Regions from separate parts of the Shewanella sp. NKUCC01_JLK genome, predicted to be linked through region 1. Evidence: predicted binding sites of a transcription regulator. Region 1 holds the regulator's gene; each other region holds the start of a gene.

Region 1 (10,566 bases):
GCTAATGTTTTTTGCTGATAGGCAACATCATCTCCTGCATTAAATAGGATCATCGCAGGCGCAATCGAATTCACTTTGACCTCGGGCGCAAATTTGGTGGCAAAGGATAGCGTCATATTGTGCAGCGCGGCTTTACTGGCGGCATAGGCGATATGCTTCTGACTGCCCTTCTCTGCCACATAGTCAGTAATATGAATCACATCACTGCCGCCGATTTCATCGCCAGCAGCCGCACGTAGCTGCGCCTCTAAGGCCAAGTTCAACTGATAGGGTACGCTCACATGCACTTGCATCATGCGCTGCAGCACTTGGCTCGGCGCAAAAGTGGTACTCTTTAAAGATTCATTCTTTGTAAGCACAGGATCAGGCAGCCAGTCAGAGGCATTGTGAATAATGGCGCGAATTTGCGGCAATTTAGCTAACTCAGCAATTAAGGTTCGCACTTGGGCATCGTCATAAAAATCACAGGGATACAGGGTCGCACCTAAGGTGGTAAGCTCATCAATGCTAGCGTAATGGCTGCGATAAGTACCAATCACGCGCTGACCTTGGGCGAGAAAATGTTTGGCTAAGGCGTAACCTATGCGTTTACCTACGCCTGTGATTATGATGGGAGATGTCATACCTATCCTTTTGAGTCGTTATTTGTCAGGCTTTACCTTGTGCACTTAAAAATCAGCAATCAAGTTAAACTGATGAATAACCAAGATGTTACTGCACTCATTTGAATTTAACCTAACAAAAAGCCAAATGAGGGGCTGATCCGTTCAACAATCGCTTCGATCTAAAACCCTTTCTTCTGCGTATAGGGTAGAAGAAAACCAAGTTTAAGTACTTACTTCAAGTATTGTGATCAAGTCATCAGAGGTAATACCGATGGAACTGCGGATTTTTTACGATGGGAATTGTCCATTATGTAGCGCCGAAATGCGTCAACTGAAAGCGCGCGATCCGAAGAACTTGATTGCGCTTGAGGATTTAAATGCGCCGGACTTTAATGAGCGCTTCAGCCATATCAATAAAGACTACGCAAATACGATTCTCCATGGCGAAACCGCAACGGGCGAAGTGTTACTCGGGTTAGATGTCACCTGTAAAGCGTGGGCACTGACAGGCACACGTGCTTGGATCCAACTGTTACGCCTGCCCGTGATTAAAACTGTGGCCGATTGGTGCTATCTCAGATTCGCAAAACACAGATATCGCATCTCTTATTTACTGACGGGCAAAGCCCGCTGCGACGATAATTGCCAAATTCCCACTAAGCGCCGCTGATCGACTGAATTCGATTGGTAAAGCGTAAAACCCAGGCATAAAAAAACGGAGCTCAATGGCTCCGTTTTTAATTCGTCATAATCTAAAAAGATTATCCGAAAGATTATTTAACGAAATCAACGCCTAGTTTGATATCGCCTTTCAGCGTATCTAACATAGAATCACGAGCGTTAGCTTCGAATGCACTCACTTCACCGTAAGGCAGTACTTTTTCAATACCGTTTTTGCCTAACAGCACAGGTTGTGCGAAGAATTCAGCATGCTCGCTGCCGCCGTCAACATAGGCGCATTCAACGATGTTAGCTTCGCCTTGCAGACCACGAACCAGAGACAAACCGAAACGGCAAGCCGCTTGACCCATAGACAGAGTCGCGCTTCCGCCACCGGCTTTAGCTTCAACCACTTCGGTACCCGCGTTTTGGATGCGAGTCGTCAGACTTGCCACTTCTTCGTCAGTGAAAGTCGCGCCTTCAACTTGAGACAGTAATGGCAGAATAGTCACGCCGCTGTGGCCGCCGATCACATTCACTTTAACGTCAGCAACGTTCAGGCCTTTTAATTCGGCGATGAAAGTTTCAGAGCGGATCACGTCTAGAGTCGTGATACCGAACAGACGGTTCTTATCGTAAACACCCGCTTTTTTCATCACTTCTGCAGCGATAGCTACGGTCGTGTTGACTGGGTTAGTGATAATGCCAACCAAAGCCGTAGGGCAAGTTGCCGCTACTTTTTCGATCAGGTTGCGAACGATACCCGCATTGATATTGAACAGATCAGAACGATCCATACCAGGCTTACGCGCAACACCAGCAGAAATTAGAACAACGTCAGCACCCACTAGGGCAGGCGTTGGATCTTCACCAGCAAAACCTTTGATTTCAACAGCAGTTGGAATGTGGCTCAAGTCAACCGCAACACCCGGAGTTACCGGTGCGATATCATATAGAGACAATTGTGAACCCGCAGGCAATTGAGTTTTTAACAGTAGGGCAAGAGCCTGGCCGATACCACCAGCAGCACCAAGTACAGCAACTTTCATAGTTATCTCCGTTATTTCTCGGATATGTGTGACATGGATCTAATTTGCGTTGGCGTCACATTACTGGAATGTCACAACAATTTCAATTATCCCTTAGTCGTGGGACAAAAGAATTCCTGGATAACGTAGAAGCAATGTAGAACAATTACTCAAATTGGGATTTTTACGCCCCCTACAAACGCTTAACCACTGGGGCTTAGTGAATTTTTATTCAACCAATCTGGTTATTTGTTGACAATTTTTCTAAAAATATTCAAAATGGGCCTGTTTTTTTGAATAACGAATAATAATATTATGCAAACGACCAAGAATCAGGATGACCTTGTTAGAATTTTTAAGTCGATTTTAAAAGAAGAGCGCTTTGGCTCTCAGAGTGAAATCGTCACCGCCTTGCAAGCTGAAGGCTTTGGTAATATTAACCAATCGAAAGTGTCACGCATGCTCAGCAAGTTCGGCGCAGTGCGGACTCGCAACGCTAAGCAAGAGATGGTGTATTGCTTACCAGCCGAATTAGGCGTACCCACCGCGGGTAGCCCACTGAAGAATTTGGTACTCGACGTCGATCACAACCAAGCTATGATCGTCGTGCGAACTAGCCCAGGTGCCGCACAGCTGATTGCCCGCTTGTTGGATTCTATCGGTAAACCAGAAGGCATTTTGGGTACGATTGCCGGTGATGACACTATCTTTATTTGCCCATCGAGCATCCAAGATATCGCCGATACCTTAGAAACCATCAAATCTTTATTCAATTACGCAGAATAAAAAAACAGGTCAGTGAGCTGACCTGTTCTATTTTATCTGTACATTTTGAAGTGCAATATAGCGCTGGTTATTTGGCCATTGTCCCGATTACGTTACACATTCCAGCACAATATCTAACTCACAATATCTAACTCAACTATAACGATATCAGTAAGCCACGCTGATACGCTGATTTGGGTGAGTGCCCTTTTCGGCTTCATCTACCATGGCTTTTGCGTAATCGGTTACAGAGATACGGCTTTGACCATTAGCATCGGTAAAGAAGCTGTCGCCACCAAGACGGTACGGGCCTTCACTCTCACCGGGATAAATCTCAGCGGCTGGGCTCACAAAGGTCCAATTGATTGCCGTTTGCGCCGCACGGAATACCTGCAAAGCTTCACCCTGAGCTAACGCCTCATCTTTATATGCTGCTGGGAAATCTGGACTAGAGACCAGCGTCACACCCGGCGCCACTTCTAAACTCCCAGCACCACCGACCCACAATAAACGTGACACGTTAGCGTTAGGCAGCACATCCAGTAAATGCTGAACCGTACTCGCCACTAGACCATGATTTTGTTGGGCGCGGCCACCAACGGCGGCAATCACGACATCTACGCCAGCAAAGGTATCGGCGACCAATGGCTGCTCTAAATCCACGGCACGTACTGCCACGTCAGCCACGGATAACTTACTTGGATCACGCACTAACGCTGTCACTTGATGTCCACGACTCTGTGCTTCTTTTAAAATTGCACCACCGATCCAACCCGTTGCACCTAAAATTGCGATTTTCATTTCATTGTCTCACTCAGATGATTTACATTGGATCCAGTTTACTTGCAGTTTTTCACCTAATAAACATCAATAATTGAGCATGATTGTTTCAATATAGGATACTAATGTGGATAAAATTGCCGCTATACGCAGTTTCGTCGAAGTCGCAAACTGTGGCAGCTTTACCAAAGCTGCCGAACATTTAGACCTCAGCCGCCTGCAGGTTTCCCGTCATATTCAAGAAGTGGAGCAGTGGTTGAGTTTACGCTTATTACACCGCACCACGCGCAGCGCCAGCTTGACTTTGCAGGGTGAGGAAGCGCTGCAATTTTGCCAGCGGATCTTAAGTGAAGTTGCTGCCATGGAGAGCCGTGCCCACAGCCATAACAGTGAACTGGTAGGCAGTATTCGTATCGCTACGCCTATTGGCCTAGGGCAGCACAGTCTATTTGATGTCGTCGATCGCTTTATTAAAATTCATCCTAAGGTCAACATTCAACTGGTGATGTCGGACAGTTTTGCGCAATTGGTAGATGAAAGAGTCGACGTGGCGCTACGCTATACCGAGCAACCCGATGAGAATCTCATAGCTCGGCGTTTGATGACCATAGATGCGGTACTTTGCGCGGCGCCGAGCTATCTTGATAGCGCAACGCCACTCCTCGAACCCATAGATCTGCTGGCCCACAACTGCCTCATACACTCAGCGCAACAAAACTGGCCTTTTCTAAAAGAACTGCAAGCCGAGCACGTCAAAGTTACAGGGAATCTTAGGGCTAACGATATGGGAGTGTTGGTCAGTGCGGCGCTACGTGGACATGGCATAGTGCGTTTACCCTGTGACTTAGCTAACCAATACCTTGCCAGTGGTCAACTCAAAGAAGTCCTACCCGAATTTACGACACCAGGCCAAACCCTGTGGGCGGTATATTTGTCCCGCAGTTATCAGCAAAATCTAGTGCGCGCCTTTATCGATTTCACCGCCCAGCAATGGCAGCTCGATATCAAAAAATGGGTTCCCGCGCATTAGCATAAAAAAACGCACTTAGGCGTTAGCTTAAGTGCGTCTCGATTAATGCTAATTCGGCTTGATTATAGAAAGCTTATTCGTCGAACTGCAGCATAAAATCCAGTGCGGGGGCAAAGAAAGATGAACCTGTCATCGCCTTAGTAAAATGCATCAAGTGATCATGATTGCCTTCGCCATCACCAAACATCATGCTATGCAGCATCTTTTCAAAATGTTCTGGCGTGCGGCAGTTAGAGATAAACATTAATCCCTGCTCCTTCAGCGAACCATAGGGCATACTCTGACGCAGGATCTCCATTGATTTACCATCGGCGTCTTTAAGATTAACGCGCTTGATATGGCTGGTCAGTGGCTTATCTTCAGATTCATACTCGATATTATCTTGCTTGGTTCGACCGATTATATCCTCTTGTTTTTTAACTGGTAACCTATGCCACTTACTTAAGTTATGGGCATATTTTTGCACATGAATATAGCTGCCACCCTTAAACTCAGGATCTTCATCACCCACAAGTGCCACTTCTTGGCGGTGGCGCCCCTTAGGGTTTTCGGTGCCATCGACAAAACCAGTCAAATCACGGCTATCCATAAATCTAAAGCCACGCTCTTCTTCAACTAACTCCACTAAATCTTCAAACATTTGGCTGATTTCATTAGCCACTAAATGCAGAATATCGTAACGATCACTGCGAATATGCACGAATAAATCATATTCAATTGCAGGTGCTTCACGACTGCCCACTTGCATCGCAGGGAAAGGTTTAAGCAGTTCTGGGCGAGCAGTAGGATAGAGGCTATCCCAATAATTAGCACCAATACCAACAAAACCATTGAATGCACTGTCGGAATATTGATCTGTCAGCTCATAAATATACTGCGCAACGTTGGCAAGACAGGGACGTAATTGCGACTCGACATTGTCATTGGCATTAAACATCAAATAGACACTGTGTAAGTTCCCCTCTGCACACACACCCAACTGTTCACGCGGCATATTTTGAATATCCATTTGGTTATCACCCTTTTTCTAAATTCATTTTCGGCAATATTATCCGCAACTTTACCTAAAAATGACATTAACTAACGCACAGTTTGCTCTGATCTGTTTATGATAATGCCAATAGCGGAGCATTATCCCACCCCAGATCCTTAAACATAAAAATTGACGAGACCATTAAAGTCTCGCCAATCAGTTAAATCGAATCAATGACGTCAGGTTCACTCAGTGTTGAGCTTACCTTAGCATTTATCTTAGTGTTAATAGCCTGCGGCGTGACCATCCTTGCGACTCTCAGAGGCCGCACGATATACGCCGGTTTCGGCATTAAATCCAATGGCTTGATAGCCACCAAACTCCCCAAGTCCATCACGCAGCACATGGCCTTTCTTAATCAACTCACGACGGGTTTCTACCGGAAAACCTGATTCCAGACTGACGTAGCCGCCATCCTTCATCACTTCGCCAGTGGGCTCGGTTGAACCCATATGCAAAATTCTGGGGGCATCGCCCGCTTCTTGCAAGTTCATTTTAAAATCAATCAGATTCATTACAATCTGCGCGTGCATTTGTGGCTGAGTCGCGCCGCCCATCACCCCAAAGCTCAGCCAAGGTTTACCGTCTTTGGTCACAAAAGCCGGAATAATGGTATGGAATGGACGCTTGCCCGGTGCGTAGGTATTAAAACGCCCTTCTGTTAAATCAAACATCTGCCCGCGGTCTTGCAGCACAAAGCCGAGATCCGGCGGTGTCATCCCTGAACCCATACCACGGTAATTACTCTGAATGAGTGACACCATGTTGCCATCTTTGTCGGCAGTAGTCAGGTACACAGTATCGCCATGTTGCAACGCTGGATTACCCGCATCGACACTCTTGGCGGCTTTTGTAGGGTCAATCAACTTAGCGCGATCATAGTTATATTTCTGTGAGATAAGCTCGGTAACGGGCACTTTATTAAAGGCCATATCGGCATAAAACTTAGCTCTGTCAGCAAAGGCGAGTTTCTTTGCTTCGACAAATAAATGGACATATTCAGGACTATTAAAGCCCATGGCAGCCACATTAAAGGGTTCCATGGTTTTTAAGATTTGTAGCGCCGCAATGCCTTGACCATTAGGTGGCAGTTCCCACACATCGTAACCACGGTAGTTCACCGAAACGGGATCTATCCAGTCGCTAGTATGGCTCGCTAAGTCATCATAACTTAAATAACCACCTTGGGATTTCATGTACTTATCAATACTTTTGGCAATATCACCTTTATAGAAAGCATCGCGGCCGCCCTTGGCAATTTTCTCATAGGTGTTAGCAAGCGCGGGATTTTTAAAGATTTCCCCTACGGTAGGCATCTTACCATTAGGCATATAGGTTTCTTTAAAACCGGGGAATTTAGCCAGTTTTTTACCACTGCCATCAAGGTAATAGGCAATCAACTCTGACACAGGGAAACCATCACGGGCGTAATGAATGGCAGGCGCGAGGTTATCAGCCATAGCTAATTTACCAAACTTATTATGCAGCTCATACCAACCGTCCACAGTGCCCGGTACAGAAACCGGCAAAGGTCCAAGCGGCGGTAAATAGTCTAATCCGAGGGATTTAAGCTTTTCTAAACTTAAGGATTTGGGACTGCGCCCCGATGCATTTAGACCATAGAGGCGTTTATCTTTTGCGCTCCAAACGATAGCAAATAAGTCCCCGCCGACACCCGAGCCCGTTGGCTCGACTAATCCTAACATAGCGTTAGCGGCAATCGCTGCATCGACCGCACTGCCGCCCTGTTTGAGTATATCAATAGCGACTTGCGTGGCTAAAGGCTGACTGGTCGCCGCCATCCCTTGGGTTGCATACACTTCTGATCGCGTTGCGAAGGCTTTACCTGTGATCCTATCCATGGCCATCACTCCTGAAGACGATATTGCCGTTGCTACAATAACGAGGGTGCAAATTGAATTTATTGTTTTTATCATAATTCCTCCAAAACCGGAGGATAAAAGTAGCAAGGATGGTCGAAAATATCACCAACCAATACCGTATAGACCCAAGTTAAACGTAAGCAAAAATGTCGTACTTTAGTTGGCTATGCTATATCAGCATTGAATAAATACTCATCGCTTAGATTGGGTCCCCACAGTTTGAATATGCTGAAGATTCAAACAGCACAAGCGAATGCGGCTCTGTCGTTACCCCAACCTTTTGACCGATACTTAGCTGCATCATTTGGCTACGCACCTCCACATAATAAGCATGGGAAGCGGCCTCAATTTTGACCCAATAATGACAAAAGGCGCCTAAGAAACGTCGCTCAGTGATAGTACCAACGCCCTGTTCATCTGCGCTGAGCGTCAATTGCTGTGGTCGCAAGAATACTGTTCCGCTGAACTCGCTCGGCAAATTTAATGGCGTGAGGCTGGTTAAATGACCTATGGGAGTGACAACACTGTGCCCATCAAACACTGCTGCAGGTAAGTAATTACCGCTACCTAAAAAGTCCGCCACATAGCGGCTGTTTGGGGCGGCATATAAGGCTTCGGCACTACCATGCTGCACTATGATGCCTTGATTAAAGATGGCTAAAGTATCTGCAAATACAAAGGCTTCATCCTTGCTATGAGTAACAAACACCGCGCTGACATTACGCTGTTTTAAGATGCTGCGAATTTCCGCCATCATCTCGTAGCGCACTTGGGCATCAATATTGGAAAAAGGCTCATCGAGCAGCAATAACTGCGGCTCATAGGCAAGTGCCCGCGCAATCGAAACTCGCTGCTGCTGACCGCCAGATAATTCATGGGGATAACGCTGTGCCAACCCTTCAAGTTTGACCAAGGCTAGCATTTCATCCAAACGTGCCTGACGTTCTGCGCCCGACAATCTAGCCACCCCAAAAAGGATATTTTCCGCCACAGTCAAATGAGGGAAAAGCGCATAGTCTTGAAAAATCATGCCGATGCCGCGCTGCTCGCTAGGTACAAACTGGCTATCGCCACTCACTATACGACCATTAATCTGGATTTCACCTTGGCTTATGGCCTGTAATCCAGCAACTGCACGCAATAAGGTCGTCTTGCCACAACCGCTTGGGCCTAACAACGCCAGGATTTCCCCTTGGGCGAGCGTTAAACTCAAACCCTTAAGTACTTGCAGGCCCTTATAATCGCTATGAATTTGCTTAAGCTTGAGCGTACTTGTCATCAGCTGTGGTGCTCCAATGAACGGTTTAAATAAATAAGCGGCACTAAACCCACCAGTACAATCACAATAGCAGCTAATGCGCCGTGCTCGAGTTTTTCATCGGACGCAAACTGGAATACATAAGTTGCAAGATTCTCAAAGCCGATAGGCCGCAGCAATAACGCAGCGGGCAGTTCCTTCATGCTTTCGATAAACACCAATAAAGCGCCCGCAAATAATCCCTTGGCAAGTAAAGGCAAATGCACCCGCCGCAAAAGTTGCCTAGGAGTTTGCCCCATGGTCAGGCTCACCATGTCTAGCGATGGCGAGATGCGTTTATAACTGCTTTCAACACTGCCAATCGCAATTGCCACGAAACGCACACAAAAAGCAAAAATCAATGCCATCACACTGCCTGTTAGGATAAGACCAGGACCTGCGATGCCGACAAGATCCGCCAGATCGTTAATCGCAAAATCTAACATAGTTAAAGGCACTAATACCCCAATAGCCAGCACAGTGCCTGGTAAGGCATAGCCCGTCGAAGCTAACCGTGAGGGCAAAGCATCACTCTGTCTTGGGCTTATCCGGCGAACGAACATAAGCAGTAAGGCGATTAAGCAACAGAGTAAACTGGTGATCAGCGCAAGACTGAGGCTGTTAAGACTCAATTGCCAAAAACTCTTATCCCAGCTTTGTTCAAAGTAACCAATCGCATAGGATAATAAAATCCCGAAAGGTAACAGAAAGGCTAATAGCAATAGCATGCCGCAAAAGCTGAGTGCGACCAAGGTTTGAGTCATCGAGAGTCGATACAAGTCTGTGGCTTGTATACGTGATTGTTTTTGGAATAACTGCTGTTTACGACGGGCAAAACGCTCAAATCCAATCAGGCTAAATACCACCAGCAAGATAATCGCCGATAACTTAGCGGCGGCGGTCAAATTGCCATAACCCAACCAAGTGTCGTACACGGCTGTCGTTAAGGTGGGCACGGCAAAATAGTTAACCGTTGCAAAATCAGCGGCCGTCTCCATCGCCACTAAAGCCACCCCAACGGCGAGCGCAGGCCTTGCCATAGGCAAAGATAAACGCCAAAAACTTTGCCACGGTGAACAGCCCATAATGCGCGAAGCATGCGCCAAACTTAAGGATTGCTCCATAAAAGCGGTACGCGCCAAGAGATAAATATAGGGAAACAATACCAGCGACAACATACACGCCGCGCCGCCTAAGGTACGAATATCGGGGAAGAAATAATCCTGCGGTGAGTCCCAGCCAAATATCGAACGAAGACCGCGCTGCACTGGCCCCGCATAATCGAGTAAATCGGTATAGACGTAGGCAACAATATACGCAGGCATAGCGAGGGGCAATAATAGCGCCCATTGCAAATATCGCCTGCCTACAAAGTCACAACGAGCCATCAACCAAGCGCAAGGTAACGCGAGTAATAACGCCCCCAGACTCACCCAGAAAATCAGCAATAAACTATTAATGATATATGTCGGCAGAACCGTTGCC
Region 2 (10,566 bases), on a different contig from region 1:
TCTTTATTATTGTTTAATGCGAGTCAGATCCGTCAAGTTGACCTACCTCTCTTACAGGATGAGCTACAACACAGACTACGGGAGCAAGATAAGTTAATCCGATATTCTATGGATGAAATTGTCATTATCCTGCCGCATACCTCGGCAACTGGTGCTAAAAGAGTCGTTAGTCAGTTAGTTGCTTGCATTCAGCCTTGGCAGGGTTCAAGTAAGGTCAATATTGGTATAGCGGCGATGCAACAGTTTGATACCTTAGAGTCTTTAATTAAGCGAGCCAGTATCAATCAATTGGGCAAGGTTAAAGTCAATGAGAATAATCCAAACTATTATTCTCCCGCTAAATAAGCCGCGATTTCATCGAGAAAAGCGTCACCGAAACGGCTCAGTTTACGCTCGCCCACTCCGTTGACGGCGAGCATTTCCCCCGCGCTCGTTGGCATCATGGCTGCCATTTCTGCGAGGGTAGCGTCGTTAAAGACTAAATACGGCGGCACATCCTGCTGCTCGGCAATGGTTCTACGCAATAACTTCAACCGTGCGAACAACTTACGGTCATAATTCAACGGTGCTTTAGACTGACTCGCCTTACGTTTTGTGGTTGTTAACTGAATACGCGGTTCAGCAAGCATTAGCGCCACTTCCCCTTTGAGCACAGGCCGTGCCGATGGGTTTAAGGTAATAGAGGAGCCACGAGTCACATCTTGACTCGCCAGTCCCAAGTGGATCAATTGACGGATCACACTCAGCCAATACTCATGGCTCTTGTCTTTACCAATCCCCCAAGTCGTGAGTTTGTCATGCCCTCGATCGACTATCGGTGCGCCTTTCGAACCGCGCAACACTTCAATTAAATGATTGATACCAAAACGCTGGCCTAAACGGAAAATACATGACAACACCTTCTGCGCATCTTCGGTGCCGTTATAACGCTTAGGCGGGTCGAGGCAAATGTCGCAGTTACCACAGGGCTCTAATGCACTCTCATCGAAGTAATGCAGCAACACTTGGCGGCGACAGGTCTGCGCCTCAGCAAAGGCGGCCATAGTATTAAGTTTGTGGAATTCGACCTGTTGCTGCGGCCCTGGCTCGGACTGTTCAATCAAATGTCGCACCCGACCAATATCGGCGGGATCGAACAACATAAAAGCTTCTGCATCGAGCCCATCACGTCCTGCTCGGCCCGTTTCCTGATAATAGGCTTCGATACTTTTCGGGATATCGTAATGCACTACAAAGCGCACATTCGACTTATTAATCCCCATACCGAAAGCCACAGTGGCAACCACAATATCAATTTGATCTTTAAGGAAACTATCCTGTACTGCACCACGGTCTTCCTGCGTCATTCCCGCATGATAGGCCTTGGCATTAAAACCTTGCAGGCATAAACGGTCAGCGACTTCATCGACACGACGGCGACTGCTGCAATAAATAATGCCGTTAGTGCCATTCTGCAGCGTTAAAAAATGTCGTAACTGATTAGCTGCATTAAGCTTTTCGGCGACTGTATAGCGAATATTGGGCCGATCGAAACTTGAAAGTAAACGGAACGGGTCAATACCGAGCCGCTCACAAATACTCTGCCGAGTCGCCTGATCTGCTGTTGCGGTCAGCGCCATCATGGGCACATAGGGGAAGAGTTGTTTTAGCTGGCCGAGCGCCGCATATTCAGGGCGAAAATCATGACCCCACTGACTAATACAATGCGCCTCATCGATGGCAAACATCGCCAGCTGGAGAGACTGCATACGCTCAATAAAATCAGCGGTTAATAAGCGCTCAGGTGACACATAAAGTAACTTTAACTCACCGTGGCGTAGCTGCCTTAATACTTCGGCGCTCTGCTCGCGCGGCAATGAAGAATTGAGATAAGCCGCTGCAACACCGGTTTGCAACAAGCTATCAACTTGGTCTTTCATCAAAGAAATCAATGGAGAGACGACAATAGTGATGCCATTCATCATCAAGGCGGGTAACTGATAACACAAACTCTTACCGCCACCCGTTGGCATAATCACTAAGCAATCTTGCCCGCCGCAAACACGTTCTATCACCTCCCGCTGACCGTCCCTAAAGTCACGGTAACCAAACACCTGTGCTAGGCGTTGCGAGAGCGGATCATCATGCGTGTCGAGTACGAGCTTTTCCATGGATCTTCTATGTCAAAAGTGAGGGGGCCTATTCTATACCCAAACTAGTTCAAAATGCAGGATTCAACGGTAATTTAAAGTGCTTTAGACGAGGCAATTCACCACAATTGCAGCTATTTTAACCCTAGTGGGCTAAGCCAAAAATAACGAACGCGGGGTAAAATACTTTAAAAACTGCCGAAACGGTGTCGTCATTTTAGCGACGGAGTTGCATTAGCCGTAAGCTTCACTGTAGATTAATTGCTCTAAGCCGCACTTTGTTTATCTCAGTGTTGATAACAAATCCAATTACGCCTAATACCGTCACTCAGTGACAAGGACCCCAAAATGACCAGCCCAATCCAAGCCGAAGCTTTGAGAAGAGTCGCAGCAGTATTTGATCAACATGTCCCTTTCCATAATCTACTCGGACTCGATATCAAGCGTTATGACATTGATGGCGTCGAAGTCGTGATCAACATGAAGCCTGAGCTGATTGGCAATATCCACCAGCAAATCCTCCACGGCGGTGTGACAGCAACGGTACTCGATGTGGTTGGCGGACTCACGGCCTTTGCAGGACTGGTCGCCAGTCGTGATGATTGGACGGTCGAAGAGCTGCAGCAACGCCTGCAAACCCTAGGGACGATTGATATGCGCGTCGATTATCTGCGGCCGGGACGCGGCCTCACCTTTACGGGCACGGGCAGCGTCATTCGTGCGGGTAATCGAGTTTCAGTATGCCGCATGGAACTACATAATGAGCAAGGCACCCATATCGCTTTTGGAACAGGGACTTATATGGTGGGTTAGGCGGTTAAATTTAGATGTGTATTACTGCCTTAGGGCTCAAAATTGACTAAGGTAAACGTCTTGATCAACAGGATGTTTACTCACTTTAATCGCCCATTCAATCTATTGCGGAGATATTCTGTAACGAAAAGAACACGGCGATACCCTTGAGTCAGCGGTCAGACACACCTACAATCGCCACCTTGTTGTTCTTCGAAGATGTCTCATGCCAAATCTTGAATACCGCAAAGGGATCCTACTTGCCGTCAGTGCTTACTGTATGTGGGGTTTTGCGCCTTTATATTTCAAATTACTCAACCATGTTTCCGCCACCGAAATTTTGCTCCATCGAGTGATTTGGTCATTCGTGTTTATGCTGATCATTATGCAGTTTATCGGCGGTTTTTCTCGCTTACGCTTACTGTTTAAACAGCCTAAACAGTTGATGGTTCTCACCATTACTTCCATATTGATCGCGGGAAACTGGCTACTATTTATCTGGGCGGTAAATAACGATCACATGCTCGATGCCAGCCTAGGTTACTTCATCAATCCTTTACTCAACGTCTTACTCGGTATGTTATTTCTAGGCGAAAGATTGCGTAAACTGCAATGGTTTGCGGTTTCACTCGCCAGCGCTGGTGTATTGATCCAGTTAATCTCTTTTGGCTCAATTCCCATCGTCTCACTGGCACTCGCGGGCACCTTTGGTTTCTATGCGCTACTGCGAAAAAAGGTCAATGTGGATGCTAAGGCCGGATTATTGGTCGAAACTGCAGTGTTATTACCGGTAGCGCTGATTTATCTCGTCGCAACCTTAGACACAGCCACAGCGAGCATGCTGACTAATGACTGGCAATTGAATCTGATGTTAATGGCGGCTGGGATAGTGACTACCATTCCTTTGCTGTGTTTTGCAGGGGCAGCGGTACGTATTCCATTGTCTATGCTCGGCTTTTTCCAATATATTGGCCCGAGTATTATGTTTATCCTCGCGGTGAGTCTATTCAATGAGCCCTTCGATGCCGAAAAAGGCGTGACCTTCGGATTTATCTGGAGCGCGCTGCTCGTCTTTACCTTAGATATGGCCTATAAACGCAAAACGGCGTGAGCATTATCACGCCGATAAACACAGTGGCAGAAGTGATGACATATAATGATTACTTCTGTAACTGTGCTAAAAACTCACTCCCTTGCGATACTGTCAGTAATAAACTGTAGCCTTTAGTCGTTGGCACTAACACTAACTGCGATTTATCTGTTATCGCCAAAAATGCCCTGCCTTTCCCCTGTAGATTAAACCAGCCCAATTGAAATCCTGGCATGCCTATACCGTTGGTTTTAAAGCTCGGCGTTAAATCTGCCTCTTGTTGCAAATCGACTATGCGTGCCTCGGCGGGCAATAAATCCACGCGGGATAACTGCACTTTATAGAAGGGAACATCCAATGTGAGCTCTGTATCGGTTAACACTAATTCGGCGCTATTCGATTGATAGAAGACCCAAGAAAATCCGCCCATCATCACCAGCAATATACCTAAACTCGCTGACTTCGCTATCTTAGGCATATTTTTTAGCCATAATATCAGTAAGATACCCGCTAAACCGAGCAATAAGACGATAAAACTGAAGATAGAGGTTTGGGTTAAAGGGGCGAGTTCAAAAAATTGAGGACTCATTGGCAGTATCTCCCGTGCAGTGAAGTCTTAATCTGCCAATAAAGACATATTATGTCAATAAAAATGCCAGCGCTAATATGAGTACTAGGCTGGCATTGATTGGATTGATTTAGAACGGCTTAAAGATCGAGCGCGAGAATTTTTGAGCGGCGTTGATAGTTATACAACTGCTTCTTCTTCTGTGGTAGTGCTTCAACATCTTCAATCACAAAACCATGCTCGAGGAACCAGTGAATGCTCCGAGTTGTCAATGCAAACAAGCGTGAATAACCACGGTTTCTAGCCTGATTGATAATGTTCTTCAGCAGTAAGCTCCCTCTGTCGGCATCGCGATAATCGGGATGCACCACTAAACAAGCAAACTCACCCGCATTGTCCTCTTCAAAAGGATAGAGCGCAGCGCAACCAATCACTAAACCATCACGTTCAATCAACATGAACTGTTCGATTTCAATCTCAAGCTGCTCACGACTACGACGCACCAGAATGCCTTGTTCCTCCAATGGACGGATAAGGTTCAACACACCGCCAATATCGGCGATTGATGCACAGCGTAAACGCTCAGCACTCTCAGTGACGATTTGTGTGCCTATCCCTTCGCGAGAAAACAGTTCCTGCAACAAGGCGCCATCTTCGAGGTAGCTAACTAAATGACAACGCGGTACGCCATTGCGGCAAGCATCGATACTGGCTTTGAGAAACGCCATAGTGCCAACACAAGCAGACCCTTGCTCGGCCAGCTTGTTCATGATGTTTTGCGCATCATTTGGCATCAACTCCGCAATCACATCGCCATTACGATCGAGAATACCGTTCTGTGAGCTAAAGCCGATCATCTTGTCTGCTTTGAGCTTAATTGCCACTTGAGTCGCGATTTCCTCGGCGGTGAGATTAAAGCTTTCACCAGTAACCGAAGCCGCAATCGGCCCCATCAATACGATGCAGTGATTATCTAGCTGACGTTTTAAGCCTTGCACATCAATACGACGCACTTTGCCACTCAGACAAAAGTCCACACCATTATCCACACCCAGTGGTTGAGCAATCACAAAGTTGCCGCTCACTAAGTTAATTTGCGCACCTTGCATCGGCGTATTACTTAAACTCATGGATAAACGCGCTGTGATATCAAATTGCAGTGCACCCGCAACTTGCTTAATCACTTTGAGCGAATCTTCATCCGTGATACGCACACCGTCGTGGTAGGCAGGTGCAATACCGTTGGCGGCTAATGCAGCATCAATCTGCGGCCTAGCGCCATATACCAAAACCACTTTGATCCCTAAACTGTGCAGCAGGGCGACATCATTTAAGATGGCGCGGAATTGATTTTGAGCCAAAGCTTCACCGCCAAGCATGACCACAAAAGTTTTACCTCTGTGAGCATTAACATAGGGGGCAGAATGACGAAATCCATCAACCAGTTCAGTGGTACGCACGCGTTATTTACACCTCATTTTTGAGCTGGCAGCGTCACTATGACACACCAGGAATGAATCGCTAACTTTCGCGTATGGTATTGCATTTTAATTCACATATAAAGAATTTATTCTCACTAAAGTGCAGATTTGATGATTTAAAGTGCTTAGAACCGCACTATTTTATATTTTCAGTAAGTGTTCACACTTTTTTAACTTCACAGGGGATGATTCAGCGGCATCAGTTTGCGAGGCAATTATCTCAACTTGATGACTAGCCACTAAAAAAATGCAAAAAAAAGCCCCTTAAATAAGGGGCTTTTCTCGAAACACTAACCAAGGATTACTTGATTTTGGCTTCTTTGTAGATAACGTGCTGACGAATAACTGGATCAAATTTTTTGATTTCCATTTTTTCAGGCATGTTACGCTTGTTTTTTTCAGTTGTGTAGAAGTGACCAGTTTTAGCTGTAGAAACTAATTTGATCTTCTCACGATTACCTTTAGCTTTAGCCATGATCTATTATACCTTCTCGCCACGGGCACGAAGTTCAGCAACAACAACTTCGATACCTTTTTTGTCGATCAGACGGATACCTTTAGTAGATACACGTAACTGTACGAAACGCTTTTCTTCTTCTAACCAAAAACGGTGGTTTTGTAGGTTAGGTAAAAAACGACGACGGGTCGCGTTTTTTGCATGCGAACGGTTGTTACCAACCATCGGCTTCTTGCCAGTAACTTGGCATACTCTTGACATGTCAATCTTCTCCAAAAACAATTTTAACGCTCGAGCATTAATGTGCCTCGTATGGCCGTCGCCCGAGGCACAAAGAGGGCGCATTTTATACACGATCACAGAGTGAAGATCAAGTGTTAGATTAATTAATCCAGCCTCGTTCTGCAAAAGAAACTATCTCTCGATCACCTACAACCATATGGTCCAACAAGGATACGTCTATGGTTGCTAACGCATTTTTTAATCGCTCAGTTATTCGTCGGTCAGCCTGACTGGGCTCGGCAATACCAGACGGATGATTATGACAAACTATAACTGCTGCGGCCTTTTTCTCCAGCACTAAGCTCACCACTTCACGTGGATACACTGAGGCTGAGTCTATTGTGCCGCGGAATAATTCGACAAATTGAATCACTCTATGCTGGCTATCCAGCAGTAAAACTGCGAACACTTCATAGGAGCGATCGGCCAATTGTCGCATTAAATAGTCCCGAGTTAAATCGGGATTTGTCAAAACCTGACCTCTTTGCAGATTTTCCTGCGCTACACGCCGCGCTAATTCGGCCGCAGCTTGAAGCTGGGCGTATTTTACAGGTCCTACGCCCGGAAGTCGACACACCTGATTTCTTGGGGCACAGAGCAGGTTTCTGAGGCCGCCAAACTCGCAAATAAGCGACCTAGCAAGGTCAACCGCGTTTAATCCGGCTAAACCGTTACGCAGTAATACTGCCAGTAATTCAGCATCCGAGAGATGCGCAGCTCCTTTTTGTAACAGTTTATCTCTGGGACCTTCGCCCTCAGGCCAATCTTTAATCCCCATGTGACCTCCCTGTCATCTCACATATTTTCACTTTACTGAGTATGGACGAGATTTTTTGAACTGGGATAGTCACTAAAATTCACCACTTTGTGATATTGTTGCCGGCATTATTTCTATCTCGGATGATGTCTGTGAGTCTGACAAATAAAAACGTCCTGCTGGGCATTAGCGGCGGTATTGCGGCCTATAAAAGTGCTGATTTAGTACGTCGCTTGAAAGAGCGTGGTTTTGATGTGCGCGTGGTGATGAGCCAAAGTGCGATGGAATTTATCACGCCTCTGACGCTGCAAGCGTTGTCTGGACATCCAGTGGCATCTAGCTTGCTCGACCCCGCAGCAGAAGCAGCCATGGGTCATATAGAACTCGCTCGTTGGGCAGATCTCGTCATCATCGCCCCTGCAACCGCAAACCTATTGGCGCGGATTAATGCAGGCATGGCCGATGAGCTAATCACCACCACATGTCTTGCCACTGAGGCGCCAATTGCCCTGTGTCCAGCAATGAATCAGCAGATGTACCGTAATCTGGCTACACAAGCGAATTTAACTAGCCTAGCATCACGTGGTTTTACACTTTGGGGACCCGCCAGTGGCAGTCAGGCCTGTGGTGAAGTGGGTCCTGGACGCATGCTCGAACCGCTAGAAATTGCCGAGCTAGCCAGTGATTTTTTTGCAACAAAAGAAGTCTCTGCGCAGCCTCTTGCAGGCCAGTCGGTGCTTATTACCGCCGGACCAACCCGTGAAGCAATTGATCCCGTCAGATACATTTCAAATCACAGTTCTGGAAAAATGGGCTTTGCACTGGCTAAAGCCGCGGCAGATATGGGTGCAGCAGTCACCTTAGTCTCAGGCCCCGTAAATTTAAATACTCCTGAAGGCGTGGTACGCATTGATGTTGAATCGGCGCAAAATATGCTCGATGCTGTTATGGATAACGTTGATAAAAAAGATATTTTTATTGGCTGCGCCGCTGTTGCAGACTACCGGATTAGCGATATTGCTACCTGTAAGATCAAAAAATCGACCGAAGAAATGCAACTTGCGCTGGTGAGGAATCCTGATATCTTAGCCACGGTTGCGAGCTTACCTAACCGTCCTTTTGTGGTGGGATTTGCCGCCGAAACCCATGATGTAGAAGCCTATGCGCGCGATAAGCTCAAACGTAAAAACTTGAACATGATCGCCGCAAACGACGTTTCCATTGCTGGCCTAGGCTTTAATGCCGATGCTAATGCCCTGCGTGTTTTCTGGCCGCACGGCAGTCAAGATTTGCCTGCTACTGACAAACTCACGTTGGCACGGCAATTACTTTCGTTGATAGTGAAAGAAAAAACAAATACATGAAAACACCGATTGAATTAAAAATTCTCGACTCCCGTATCGGCTCAGAATTTCCCTTGCCCGCTTACGCCACCGCAGGCAGTGCAGGCATGGATCTTCGCGCCATGATAGACACGGCTTTAACCATAGCACCGGGTGAAACTGTGCTCATTCCCACGGGGATTGCCATTCATGTGGCCGACCCAGGACTTGCAGCGGTGATTTTACCGCGCTCAGGCCTGGGCCATAAACACGGTATCGTACTGGGGAATCTAGTCGGACTCATAGATTCAGATTACCAAGGCCCCTTAATGGTATCTTGTTGGAATCGTGGTGACAGTCCATTCACCTTAGAAATTGGCGATCGTCTCGCGCAACTGGTGTTTGTTCCTGTGGTACAAGCACAATTCAAACTCGTTGATGAGTTCGACAGCTCAGACCGTGGTGAAGGCGGATTTGGCCATTCAGGCACTAAATAATCCCCTAAGTCGTTATTGAGCCAAGGATACTGTAATGGCTGTAAGCCCAAAAATTAATCGTCGTGAACACATTCTGCAATGTCTAGCGCAGATGCTAGAAACCAACCCAGGACAAAGGATCACCACAGCGAAACTGGCCTCAGAAGTCGGTGTATCGGAAGCCGCACTGTATCGCCACTTCCCGAGTAAAGCGCGGATGTTCGAAGGCTTAATCGAATTTATCGAAGAGTCGTTATTGTCGCGCATCAATTTAATCATGGATGACGAAAAAGACACCATGAAGCGCTGCCAGCTGGTACTGCAACTGCTGCTGATCTTTGCCGAGCGTAACCCAGGAATTTCCCGCGTTCTCAACGGTGATGCTCTACTCGGTGAAAATGAACGCCTGCGAAGTCGTATTGGTAACTTATTTGCCAAAATTGAAACCCAGTTAAAGCAAATTTTACGGGAAAAAACCCTACGAGAAGGTAAAGGCTTCAACTTAGACGAAGCCATATTAGCCAATTTACTGTTAGCCTTTGCCGAAGGCCGCATCGCCCAATTTGTACGAAGTGAATTCAAACTCAAACCGACGACACACTTCGATGAACAGTGGCGTTTTATCCAGCACCAACTTTTACAAAGCTAATGATTTTTCAACATAAAGGACGGTAACTATCGTCCTTTATTTTCGATATTCCTTCCTTGTTTCGCCCCATCTTTTGTTTTATCCGCGAAAAACATTTTAAGAACAAAAAACACAATGATTTTACAAGGATGTCAGATGAAACTCTTCCGATTAGCCATGTTGGCGACACTTTGCTTACCAATACTTCCAATATCCACCTTTGCAGCCAATAGCTCCAACGCGAATGCGTTATCGCAAGCACAGTTATTCAGCAAAGGTGATGAGTACTCGGATGTAAAAATATCGCCTACTGGTAAATACTTAAGCGCTATCACAAGTGTCGAAGGTAAAAACGTTCTCTTAGTCTTAGATACCCAAACCAAAAAACTCCTCAATGCGATACGTTTTCCCGATAATGCTCAAGTCGGCGACTATGAATGGGCCAACAGTGAGCGACTGGTACTGGCAAAAGAATACCTAAAAGGCTGGCAAGACACACCTATCTACTACGGTGAATTGATGGCGGTAAATGCCGATGGTTCACGAAAAGCGTATTTATTCGGCTTCGAGAGTGGCGAGCAACA
Region 3 (10,566 bases), on a different contig from region 1:
GGAGATTTTTATCTCCTATCATATTGAAGAGTTACTCACCAAAGATGAAATTTTAGAGCTCTACGTAAACCGCATTTACTTAGGCCAACGGGCCTACGGTGTTGGGGCTGCTGCGCAAGTGTATTTCGGTAAAAACGTGCAGGAACTCAGCTTATCTGAACTGGCCGTTATTGCAGGCCTACCCAAGGCGCCCTCTACACTCAATCCAATCACGTCACCTTCGCGTGCATTGGCTCGCCGTAATGTCGTCCTCATGCGGATGAATGAAGTCGGCTACATCAGCCAAACCGAATACCAAGCGGCACTACAAGAGCCATTGATGGCCAGATATCATGGCGCTGAAATTGATCTCTATGCCCCTTATATTTCTGAAATGGCTCGGGATTACATGGTACAGAAGTACGGTGAAGAAGAGGCCTATACCAATGGCTACAACGTCTATACGACTATCTCATCGGATCTACAACTTAAAGCGCAACAGGCACTGCGTAATAACGTCTATGCCTATGATGAACGCCATGGCTACCGTGGTCCTGCTGCCGTGTTGTGGACGGACGAAAAACCTGAATCTGCTCAAATCAAAACTGAACTAGCCAAGATTGCTTCAGTACAAGAATTGCAACCCGCCGCAGTCATCAGCATTGCAGATCAGCAAGCCAGTATAATGACCGCCAAGGGCGAAACTAAAGTTATTACTTGGGATGGATTGAAGTGGGCACGTAAGTTTATTACTGATAAGCGTCAAGGTAGTGTACCGAAATCAGCTTCTGACATACTCAAGGTCGGCGAGCGTATTTGGATCCGTGATAACGGCCAATATTTGCAACTATCGCAAGTACCAGAAGTCGCCAGCGCAACAGTATCACTCGACCCCAAAAATGGTGCTATTCGCACTTTAGTTGGTGGTTATAGCTTTAGCCAAAGCCAATACAACCGAGTGACTCAAGCGAAGCGTCAATTAGGTTCGAATATTAAACCTTTCATCTATGCCGCAGCATTAGAGAAAGGCTTTACCTTAGCGACCCTCATAGATAATGCGCCAATTAATAAACCCGATATCAGCCAAGGCACTGCATGGCGCCCTAAAAACTCACCCGATATCTATGGTGGCCCAACTCGTTTACGTGTGGGTTTAGCGCAATCTATTAACGTTATGTCTGTGCGTGCAATGCGCCATGTCGGACTCGACGAAACCATTGCTCAACTCGTTGAATTTGGTTTTGATCCTAACGACTTACCTCGCAACGAATCGATTGCATTAGGTTCGTCTTCAGTCACGCCATTGCAAGTAGTTACTGCATTTAACGTATTTGCTAATGGCGGTTTCTTACTCGAACCTTTCTATATTGATCGCGTAGAAGATGCTTACGGCAATGTTATCGAAAAAGCGAACCCTACATTGGCCTGTAAGCCTAGCCAAAGTCTTAGCCAACCAGTTACACCGAGCGATCCTATGGCGTTCAGCATAAGTGGAGACTCTAGTGCAGAACCTAGTGCACCTGTTGCGCAGTGTTTCGAACAAACTGGTCGCTACGCTCCGCAAATTATTTCAGAGCAAACGGCATTCCTCATTACCGAAGCACTGAAGAGCGTGATCTGGGGCGGCGGCGATTGGAGTAAAGGCACGGGTTGGCAGGGTACGGCTTGGCGCGCGGCAAAATTGATTAAGCGCCATGATATTGCAGGTAAAACGGGTACAACCAACGAATCGCGCGACACTTGGTTCAGTGGTTTTAGCCCTGTCATCACTAGCACCTTCTGGGTCGGTTTCGACGATCACGGTCGCCAACTGGGCAGAACCGCATGGAATGCAAACGGCGAAAAAGATCAGATAACTGGCGCCGAAGCGGGTGCGAAAACAGCAGGTCCGGGCTGGAACGAGTTTATGAACAGTGTCTTACAAGGCACACCTGAAACAACCTCGATTCCACCAGAAGGCATAGTTTCGGTACGCATCGATTTAGCGACGGGTAAACTGACCCGTAAAACCGACTATACCAGTGCGTTCGAGTACTTTATTTCAGGTACAGAGCCGAAGGAATACATCAGCGAAACTCAGGATGAAAACAATTTATTCATCGATGCACCAACTGATGATTTATTCCAATAAACAAATGCTAAAAAGTCATTACCACTAATTGTGGCCCAATAAAAAACGCGACCTAATGTCGCGTTTTTTATTGGCTTGAATTGTGGATTTGAATAACTCGCTAACGTACTTTCTTGGCCGCAATCGCCTTCTGAATTTGAGGCAATGCAGTACCACCAAGCACGTCACGTTTCGCTAAACAAGCTTCAATAGTCAGGTTTGGATAGACATCATCTTCAATGATAGCGGCAAAAGTTTTTAATTCGGCCAAGGAGAAATCCTCGAGCGGAATTTGCTTCGCTATCGCAGCAACCACGACTTCACCCACAACATGGTGCGCCTCACGGAAAGGCATACCTTTAGACACGAGATAATCCGCAAGCTCAGTAGAATTTGCATAACCTTGCTGTGCGGCTAACAGTGCATTAGGACGATTGACCTTCAAACCTGACAACACTAACGCCACCATATCGAGGCAAATTGCCCAGCTATCAACTACGTCAAACAGGCCTTCTTTATCTTCCTGCATATCTTTGTTGTACGCCAAAGGCAGTGCTTTCATCGTCGTGAGAATGCCCACTAAGCTGCCATACACCCGGCCGGTTTTGCCACGGATAAGCTCTAATGCGTCTGGATTTTTCTTCTGTGGCATCAGGGATGAACCCGAGGTCACTTCATCACTCAGGGAGATAAAGTTCGCTTCACCTGAGTTAAAGAAAATCAAATCTTCAGCCATACGGCTTAAGTGCATCATGCTGATCGATGCGGTTGAACAAAGCTCTACCACGTGATCTCTGTCTGATACACTATCTAAGCTATTCAGCGTTGGCGAGGCAAAATTCAGCGCCGCGGCCAGAGCATGTCGATCCATCTTATAAGCTGTGCCTGCTAATGCTCCAGAACCTAAAGGACAGGTATTAGCGCGGGTTAACGCATCGCTTAAACGGCTGATATCCCGCTCAGTCATTTCCACATACGCTAAACACCAGTGGCCAAATGTCACAGGTTGCGCGCGCTGCAAGTGAGTATAACCCGGCATTACCGCATCAAATTCACGCTCAGCCAACGCCAGTAATTCAGCATGTAAACCTTGAAGGCGCGCGAGTAATGCTTTGCCTTCGGATTGACACCAAAGCTTTAAATCGGTGGCAACTTGATCGTTACGGCTACGACCGGTGTGCAATTTCTTACCGAGATCGCCCACTTTGGCAATCAAGGCCGACTCGACGAAACTGTGAATATCTTCAGCGCCCGAGGCGAGAATAATAGCCGGATCGCCCTGTACTTCCACCAGTAAGTCATTAAGCGCTTTTTTCAAGTCGCGGCATTCAGTTACCGAGATAATTCCCACGCTGGCAATCGCATCCGCCCAAGCAATGGAGCCAACCACATCCTGTTCGAACAAGCGATAATCCACAGGCAACGAATCGTTGAATAATTTGAATAGCGCGCTCGTTTCGCCCTGAAATCTTCCACCCCATAAAGCCATGCTAACTCCCCTTACTCACTGCTTATTTGAAATCGACTCATCTGAATCAAAAACTAAATCAAAACCTAAAAACAAAAAAGGGCGCTAGGCGCCCTTTGAAACGACCTATTACTTAGACTTTACATCGTTAGCGTTGAGTGCGCGGATGCGGCTCGCCAATGAGTACAGGCGGATAAAGCCTTCGGCATGTTTTTGATCGTAAACTTGATCTTCACCGAAGGTGGCAAACGCTTCAGAGTACAAGCTGTTAGGTGAACGTTTCTTCACTGCGCTCGCTTGGCCTTTGTAGAGTTTTACCACAACTTCACCGTTAACTGATTCAGCCAGTGATTCAGATGCTGCCAGCAGTGACTTACACAGTGGCGTGAACCAACGGCCGTCATACACTAAATGCGCCATTTGTGCGGCAACTTGCTCACGCCAGTTACGGCTAGTCTTGTCGAGTACGAGCTCTTCAATCGCACGTAGTGCTGCGAACATCACAGTGCCGCCGGGTGTTTCGTAACAACCGCGAGACTTCATACCCACTAAACGGTTTTCGGTAATGTCGATACGGCCCACACCGTGTGGCGCAGCAATGGCGTTTAATGTCATCAGTGCAGCATAAGGCGTTAGGGCTTCACCATTCACTTTAGTGATACGGCCATGTTCTACTTCTAGCGACACATATTCAGGCTTGTTCGGTGCATCTTCAGGATCGGCAGTCAGTGTCCATACGCCTTTGCTTGGCTCGTTCCATGGATCTTCTAACTCACCACCTTCATGGGAAATATGGAAAGCGTTGGCATCACGGCTATAGATTTTAGTCGCTGACGCTGACGTCTTGATGTCACGTTCAGCTAAATAGGCCAGTAGATCTTCACGGCTCTGCATAGTCCATTCACGCCATGGGGCAATCACTTTTAAATCAGGTGCTAATGCGGCGAAGCAACCTTCGAAACGCACTTGGTCGTTACCTTTGCCGGTACAACCGTGACACAGAGCATCGGCGCCCACTTTACGAGCCACTTCAACCTGCGCTTTGGCAATAATAGGACGCGCCATTGACGTACCGAGTAAATAAGTGCCTTCGTAAATCGCACCGCTCGCAATCGTTGGGTAGATATAGTCTTTAACGAATTCTTCTTTTAGATCGACGATATGGCATTCAGAAGCACCTGAAGCTAAAGCTTTTTCAGTCAAGCCAACCAGCTCTTCTTCGCCTTGGCCAACGTCGGCGCAGAATGCGATGATTTCACAGTTATCGTAGTTTTCTTTTAACCAAGGAATAATGGCCGAGGTATCTAGACCACCTGAATAGGCTAAAACCACTTTTTTCACGCCAGTATTTTTTATCTCGATAGACATCTTAAATTCCTATGACTCGTTTCTCTCAGGGAGAAAACAGGCTGCTAAACAGGGTTAATTTAACTAAATAAGGTTACCAGTACCGCATTTTGGGCATGCATCCGATTTTCGGCTTGTTGCAGAATTAAGGATCCTGCACCGTCCATCACTTCATCTGTTACTTCTACACCACGGTGGGCGGGCAAACAATGCATAAAGAAGTTAGCGCCCGCTTTCGCCATCAAAGCTTTGTTTACTTGGTATGGTGCAAACTTCGCTTTGATATCCGACAAAGGCGTTGGATCGCCCATTGAAATCCAAGTATCAGTATAAATAGCGTCGTGACCTTCAATCGCATCGATATCTGAAGTCAGCACTATTTTGCCGCCATATCGTTTGGCGAGCTCTTGCACTTCTGCCACTACGTAGCCATCAGGAAAGTGACCCGCTGGGCAGATCACTGTCATGGTGGCACCGAGAATAGCCGCACAGTACATCAGCGAGTTAGTGACATTATTACCATCACCAACATAAGCTAATTTAGCTTTACTGACATCCTCAAACTGCTCTGCCAGTGTTAAAAAGTCAGCTAAGGCTTGGCAAGGATGATAAAGATCCGACAGCGCATTAATCACGGGCACTGAGCCGAACTCGGCTAATTGTTCGATAGTGGTGTGTGAATAGGTTCTCGCCACAATTGCGTCGGCCCAACATGACAGGTTAGAAGCAAAGTCAGCAACCGATTCCCGTTTTCCCAGTTCACCATTTTGCTGGTCTAGGTATAAACAGTGGCCACCGAGCTTATTAATACCGATATCAAAGCTAACGCGTGTTCTGAGTGAGGGCTTTTCAAATAACATCACCACACTCTTGCCATCCAGCGCATGACGATACTCAGCCGGATTGGCTTTGATCGTTTTTGCCAAGGCAATTAGATCCTGTAACTGCTGCTGGGTTAAGTCTTTTATCGATAGTAAATGCTTCATAACCTACTCCACTTATGGTTGGATTTGTGTTCCTACGGCTTCACCTTTTGCTAATGCGATTAATTGGCTTGCATCACGCCACGAGGCAACTTGTACCGCCTGCCCCATCCACTGTGCTACTTCGAGCGCAGCTTCAACTTTGACCTTCATTCCTTTTTCGATCACACCTTGCTTAACAAGGTCTGCTATCTGCTTGCCATTTAAACTGTGGATGAGTTGGCCTTTACCATCGAGCACACCAGACACATCCGACAGCAGCACTAACTTGCCGCCCACTAATTTAGCTAATGCCGTCGCCGCTTGGTCAGCATTGACGTTAAGCATTTGGCCATCGTCCATCATGGCGATGGAGCTACAAATCGGCATCCAACCTTGGGCAAGGATAAACTTAAGATAAGTGCCATCGTTTGGCGTGACTTCTCCCACTAGACCTAAACGTTCATCTTTAATCTTAGCCGAAACAGTATTGCCATCGGCGAGGCTCATGCCCACACTCACAATGCCAGCCTTAGTCGCTGCGCCTTGCAGAATTTTGTTCGAAGTGCCCGCAAGTGCACCGGCAATAATCGGCATTTGCTCAGGCGGAGTCACACGCAAACCTTCTAACTTGACGGTTTCCATACCGTTTGCTGCTAACTGCTCATCCACCAGACAGCCGCCGCCATGTACCATCAACACTTGCTGACCATTGGCTAACATAGCCGCAGCCGTATCCATCAATCGCGCCATCCCCATTTCACATTGCAGCAGCGCGCCGCCCACTTTAAGCACTAATACTGAGTTGTTTGTAGACATCTTGACGACTCTCTTAAATAAGGATGAACAATTAAAGGTTAAAATGAATCTTTATGCATTGCAGCGCTTGGCTGGCAGCACCTTTCATCAAGTTATCGATGGCACTGGCTACCACTAAGTAACCGCTATTCTCATCAAACTTCCAACCTAAGTGGCAGTTAGGTGTCAGCACCACGTCATCCACTTTCGGAAACTGATTGTGCTTCACGGTGACCAATGGCGCCTGGTCATACACGCTATAGGCCGCTGCCACATCGGCAGTCGTAGTGTCTGGTTTTAGCTGCACGGTAATGGTCGCTAAAATGCCACGCTTGAAGTTGCCAAGGTGCGGGGTAAATATCACTTCTTGACCAAGCTGAGTGGCGATCTCGGGTTGATGTCTGTGGCCTAATACGCCGTAGGGTGTCAGGCTCACTTCACAAAAACTGGTGTGTAACTGCGCTTTACGGCCCGCACCTGTTACGCCGCTCACAGCATTGATTACCGGATAAGCCGATGTCAGTAAACTCGCTAGCGGTTTTAACGCTGTCAATGATGCGGTCGGGTAACAACCTGGCACGGCAATCATCTTAGTCGCAGCGATTTCTTTAGCATTCCATTCGGCAAGGCCATACACGGCTTTGGCTAAAACTTCAGGATATTCATGCTCAAAGCCATACCACTTCGGATATTGCGCCACATCACTGAAACGATAGGCACCGCTTAAATCGAATACCGCTAACCCTTGGCTATAAAACCAAGCCGCTAAATGCAGGCTCACCGAGTGCTCAGTCGCTAACACCACGGCATCCGCTTCGGCAACGATTTTTGCCTTAGCTTCATCGGACAATGGCGACAGCGTTAATGCGATATGGCTGTAGCTAGGATACAAATCCGCTAAAGGTTTACCTTTATCTAAACTGTTTTCAGAAACATACAAACCCTGAATCGTCAGATCTGCTTCTGCATGGATTAAAGCGGTCAGTTGCGCGCCTGTGTAACCACTGGCACCAATAATGGCGATATTTTTCATGTTTTTTGTCTTATTAACCGAATCAAAGAAACTTAAAGAGTAGATGAATAGCTTACACGCAACCGCGCATATCTATGATGACAAGACTATCGTCGCAGGAAATCGTAATAGGTTGTTATTTTATTCACTGTCAGGCTAATACTGTGCATCATGATATTCACTCTACAGGTCACAAGAGGTGACTCATCTCAACTGATGGCTAGACTACCACAAAGATCTACTTATGCAATATATGTGAATATATATTTTTAATTTATTTTCATCTTTTAAGCTCAAATTAGGATATCGAAGACACAGTTCCCATTCAGCTAACTCGTTAATAACACAGTTATCCAGGGTCAACATGAGTCAAAATCAGTCCTTTTCATTAACAGCTAAGATACATGTCTGCAAAGCATAAAATGATGCACTTCATATTCACTTGCACTAATCATCAAAAAATATTGCGTGACTTCGCATTTCTATTGAATATTCTTCATCAAATACCGTGATTGGTTGCATATCGGATAAGCCAGTCGTATAAGTTATAAGTTCTGCTGTTGACCATAGCCCCAAGTGATAGGTATTGTGCTAACGGGCTAAATGCACAGCGGAATTTTCATGTTTTTCTATTCGGAGTAACTATGTCAGTAACCATGGCAGACAATATGACAGATATGTATGCGTCATTAAGATCGAACGTGAGTATGTTAGGCCAAATCCTTGGCGATACTATGCGTACCCATCTTGGGGACTCTTTTCTTGAGAAGGTAGAACAGATCCGTAAGCTTGCCAAAGACTCACGCCGAGGCGACCAAGCCGCCAGAGAGCAAATGCTCGAGTTACTGACAGCTTTGCCAGACGAAGAGTTAGTCCCTTTTGCAAAAGCTTTTAACCAATTTCTTAACTTAGCTAACTTATCCGAGCAATTTCATACTATCAGTCGTAATTGCGACGAACTTGTCTGCGTGCCAGACCCAGTGGAACAACTCCTAGGACGCATGCTCAATGGTCGTGTCGACCAAGCTAAAATGCTCGACTGTCTAAAAACACTGGATATCGATCTGGTGCTAACAGCGCACCCCACTGAAATTTCCCGTCGCACCCTGATCCAAAAATACGCCGCCATTGTCGACTGCTTAACAGAGCAAGAAAACGACCAACTGTCGGATAGAGAACGTCAACAGATCAATCTGCGCCTACGCCAATTAATCGCACAAATATGGCACACCAATGAGATCCGCCGCGAGCGTCCAACTCCAGTAGATGAGGCTCGCTGGGGATTATCCACCATTGAAGAGTCACTCTGGCATGCGGTGCCTGACTTCTTAAGACAACTTAACGATCGAGTGCAGCAACGTACAGGACAACAATTACCGATTGATATCGCGCCAGTGCGCTTTTCAAGCTGGATGGGCGGCGATCGCGATGGCAACCCGTTTGTTACCGCAAAAGTCACCCAAGAGGTGCTCGATCGTAACCGCCATGCTGCCGCCAGATTATTCTTAAAAGATATCGTCCTGCTGGTTGGCGAACTGTCGATGGAAGAAGCCAATGATGAGTTAAAGGCTTATACCAATAACAGCTGCGAACCTTACCGCCACGTGTTGCGCTCCATTCGTCAAAGACTGCGTGACACCATAGATTATTTAAATGCGCGCATCGAAGGCCACAATCCTGAAGTCGATAAGTCGAGCCTGATTTGGCAAGAAAGCGATCTCAAAGCACCGTTAGAAATGCTCTATAAGAGTTTGACCGACTGCGGTATGCGCTTAATTGCCAACGGTTTATTGCTCGACATTCTCCGCCGTCTCGCCTGCTTTGGCATTCATATGCTCAGGCTCGACATTCGCCAAGACGCCAGCCGTCACAGCGATGTGCTCGCCGAGTTAACTCGCTATCTCGGCATGGGTGATTTCAACCATTGGGATGAAACCGAGAAGCAAGCCTTCTTATTACGCGAACTCAGCAACCGTCGGCCACTGATCCCAAGTAACTGGCAACCCTCGGCCGATGTGGCCGAAGTGCTTAATACCTGTCGTTTGATTGCTAAACATCCGGCAAAAGCACTCGGATCCTATGTGATTTCGATGGCGGGTAAACCATCGGATGTCTTAACGGTTTTACTGTTACTCAAAGAAACGGGCTGTTCGCACCCAATGCGCGTGGTACCGCTGTTTGAAACCTTAAGCGACTTAAACAACGCCGCGGCCTGTATTACCGATTTGCTCGATATCGACTGGTATCGTGGCTATACCAAAGGCATGCAAGAGGTCATGATTGGTTACTCTGACTCTGCCAAAGATGCTGGTGTCATGGCGGCGGCTTGGGCTCAGTATCACGCCCAAGAGCAGTTAGTGGCTGTCTGTAAACAAGCGGGCGTCAAGCTCACATTATTCCATGGCCGTGGTGGCAGCATTGGTCGCGGGGGTGGTCCTGCACACAAAGCGATTCTATCGCAACCACCAGGTTCGGTAGATGGCCGTATTCGTGTCACTGAGCAGGGCGAAATGATCCGCTTCAAGTTTGGCTTGCCAAAACTCGCGGTTCAAAGCTTAGCCTTGTATACCTCTGCCGTATTGGAAGCAACCCTACTACCACCGCCAGAGCCGAAGCAAGAATGGCGCAATTGCATGCAACGTATCGCAGAAGAATCAGTGGGTGCTTACCGTGGCATAGTGCGTGATGAACCTGATTTTGTGGCTTATTTCCGCGCGGCAACGCCAGAAGTAGAATTAGGAAAACTACCACTCGGCAGCCGCCCAGCTAAACGTCGTGTCGATGGCGGGATTGAAAGCCTACGGGCAATTCCGTGGATTTTTGCTTGGTCGCAAAACCGCTTGATGTTACCTGCATGGCTTGGCGCCGGTGAAGCACTTCAAGCCGCCTG

Evidence for each region. Region 1 encodes ArgR, which controls arginine synthesis, uptake and breakdown. Its sites were predicted from a motif close to ANTGAATANNTATTCANT; they were not measured.
Region 2: a site for ArgR is predicted at 6,119-6,136, ahead of argA (amino-acid N-acetyltransferase). Genes of this name have one in related genera too.
Region 3: a site for ArgR is predicted at 7,931-7,948, ahead of argC (N-acetyl-gamma-glutamyl-phosphate reductase). Genes of this name have one in related genera too.

Annotation. Positions count from the first base shown of each region.
Region 1 is NZ_JAHKRD010000002.1:265,376-275,941, forward strand. It holds gene folM (dihydromonapterin reductase) at 1-623, opposite strand, end outside; gene KO537_RS03450 (DUF393 domain-containing protein) at 877-1,275, shown strand; gene mdh (malate dehydrogenase) at 1,379-2,314, opposite strand; gene argR (transcriptional regulator ArgR) at 2,609-3,079, shown strand; gene KO537_RS03465 (NAD(P)-dependent oxidoreductase) at 3,227-3,859, opposite strand; gene KO537_RS03470 (LysR family transcriptional regulator) at 3,966-4,868, shown strand; gene KO537_RS03475 (Dyp-type peroxidase) at 4,942-5,877, opposite strand; gene ggt (gamma-glutamyltransferase) at 6,126-7,838, opposite strand; gene KO537_RS03485 (ABC transporter ATP-binding protein) at 7,984-9,063, opposite strand; gene KO537_RS03490 (iron ABC transporter permease) at 9,063-10,566, opposite strand, start outside.
Region 2 is NZ_JAHKRD010000012.1:33,548-44,113, forward strand. It holds gene KO537_RS13955 (diguanylate cyclase) at 1-345, shown strand, start outside; gene recQ (DNA helicase RecQ) at 327-2,150, opposite strand; gene KO537_RS13965 (thioesterase family protein) at 2,478-2,942, shown strand; gene rarD (EamA family transporter RarD) at 3,148-4,032, shown strand; gene KO537_RS13975 (PH domain-containing protein) at 4,082-4,600, opposite strand; gene argA (amino-acid N-acetyltransferase) at 4,720-6,039, opposite strand; gene rpmG (50S ribosomal protein L33) at 6,362-6,535, opposite strand; gene rpmB (50S ribosomal protein L28) at 6,542-6,778, opposite strand; gene radC (DNA repair protein RadC) at 6,900-7,577, opposite strand; gene coaBC (bifunctional phosphopantothenoylcysteine decarboxylase/phosphopantothenate--cysteine ligase CoaBC) at 7,700-8,920, shown strand; gene dut (dUTP diphosphatase) at 8,917-9,375, shown strand; gene slmA (nucleoid occlusion factor SlmA) at 9,410-10,003, shown strand; gene KO537_RS14015 (S9 family peptidase) at 10,139-10,566, shown strand, end outside.
Region 3 is NZ_JAHKRD010000014.1:2,723-13,288, reverse strand. It holds gene KO537_RS15485 (PBP1A family penicillin-binding protein) at 1-2,110, shown strand, start outside; gene argH (argininosuccinate lyase) at 2,211-3,578, opposite strand; gene KO537_RS15475 (argininosuccinate synthase) at 3,687-4,925, opposite strand; gene KO537_RS15470 (ornithine carbamoyltransferase) at 4,985-5,890, opposite strand; gene argB (acetylglutamate kinase) at 5,903-6,685, opposite strand; gene argC (N-acetyl-gamma-glutamyl-phosphate reductase) at 6,717-7,697, opposite strand; gene ppc (phosphoenolpyruvate carboxylase) at 8,321-10,566, shown strand, end outside.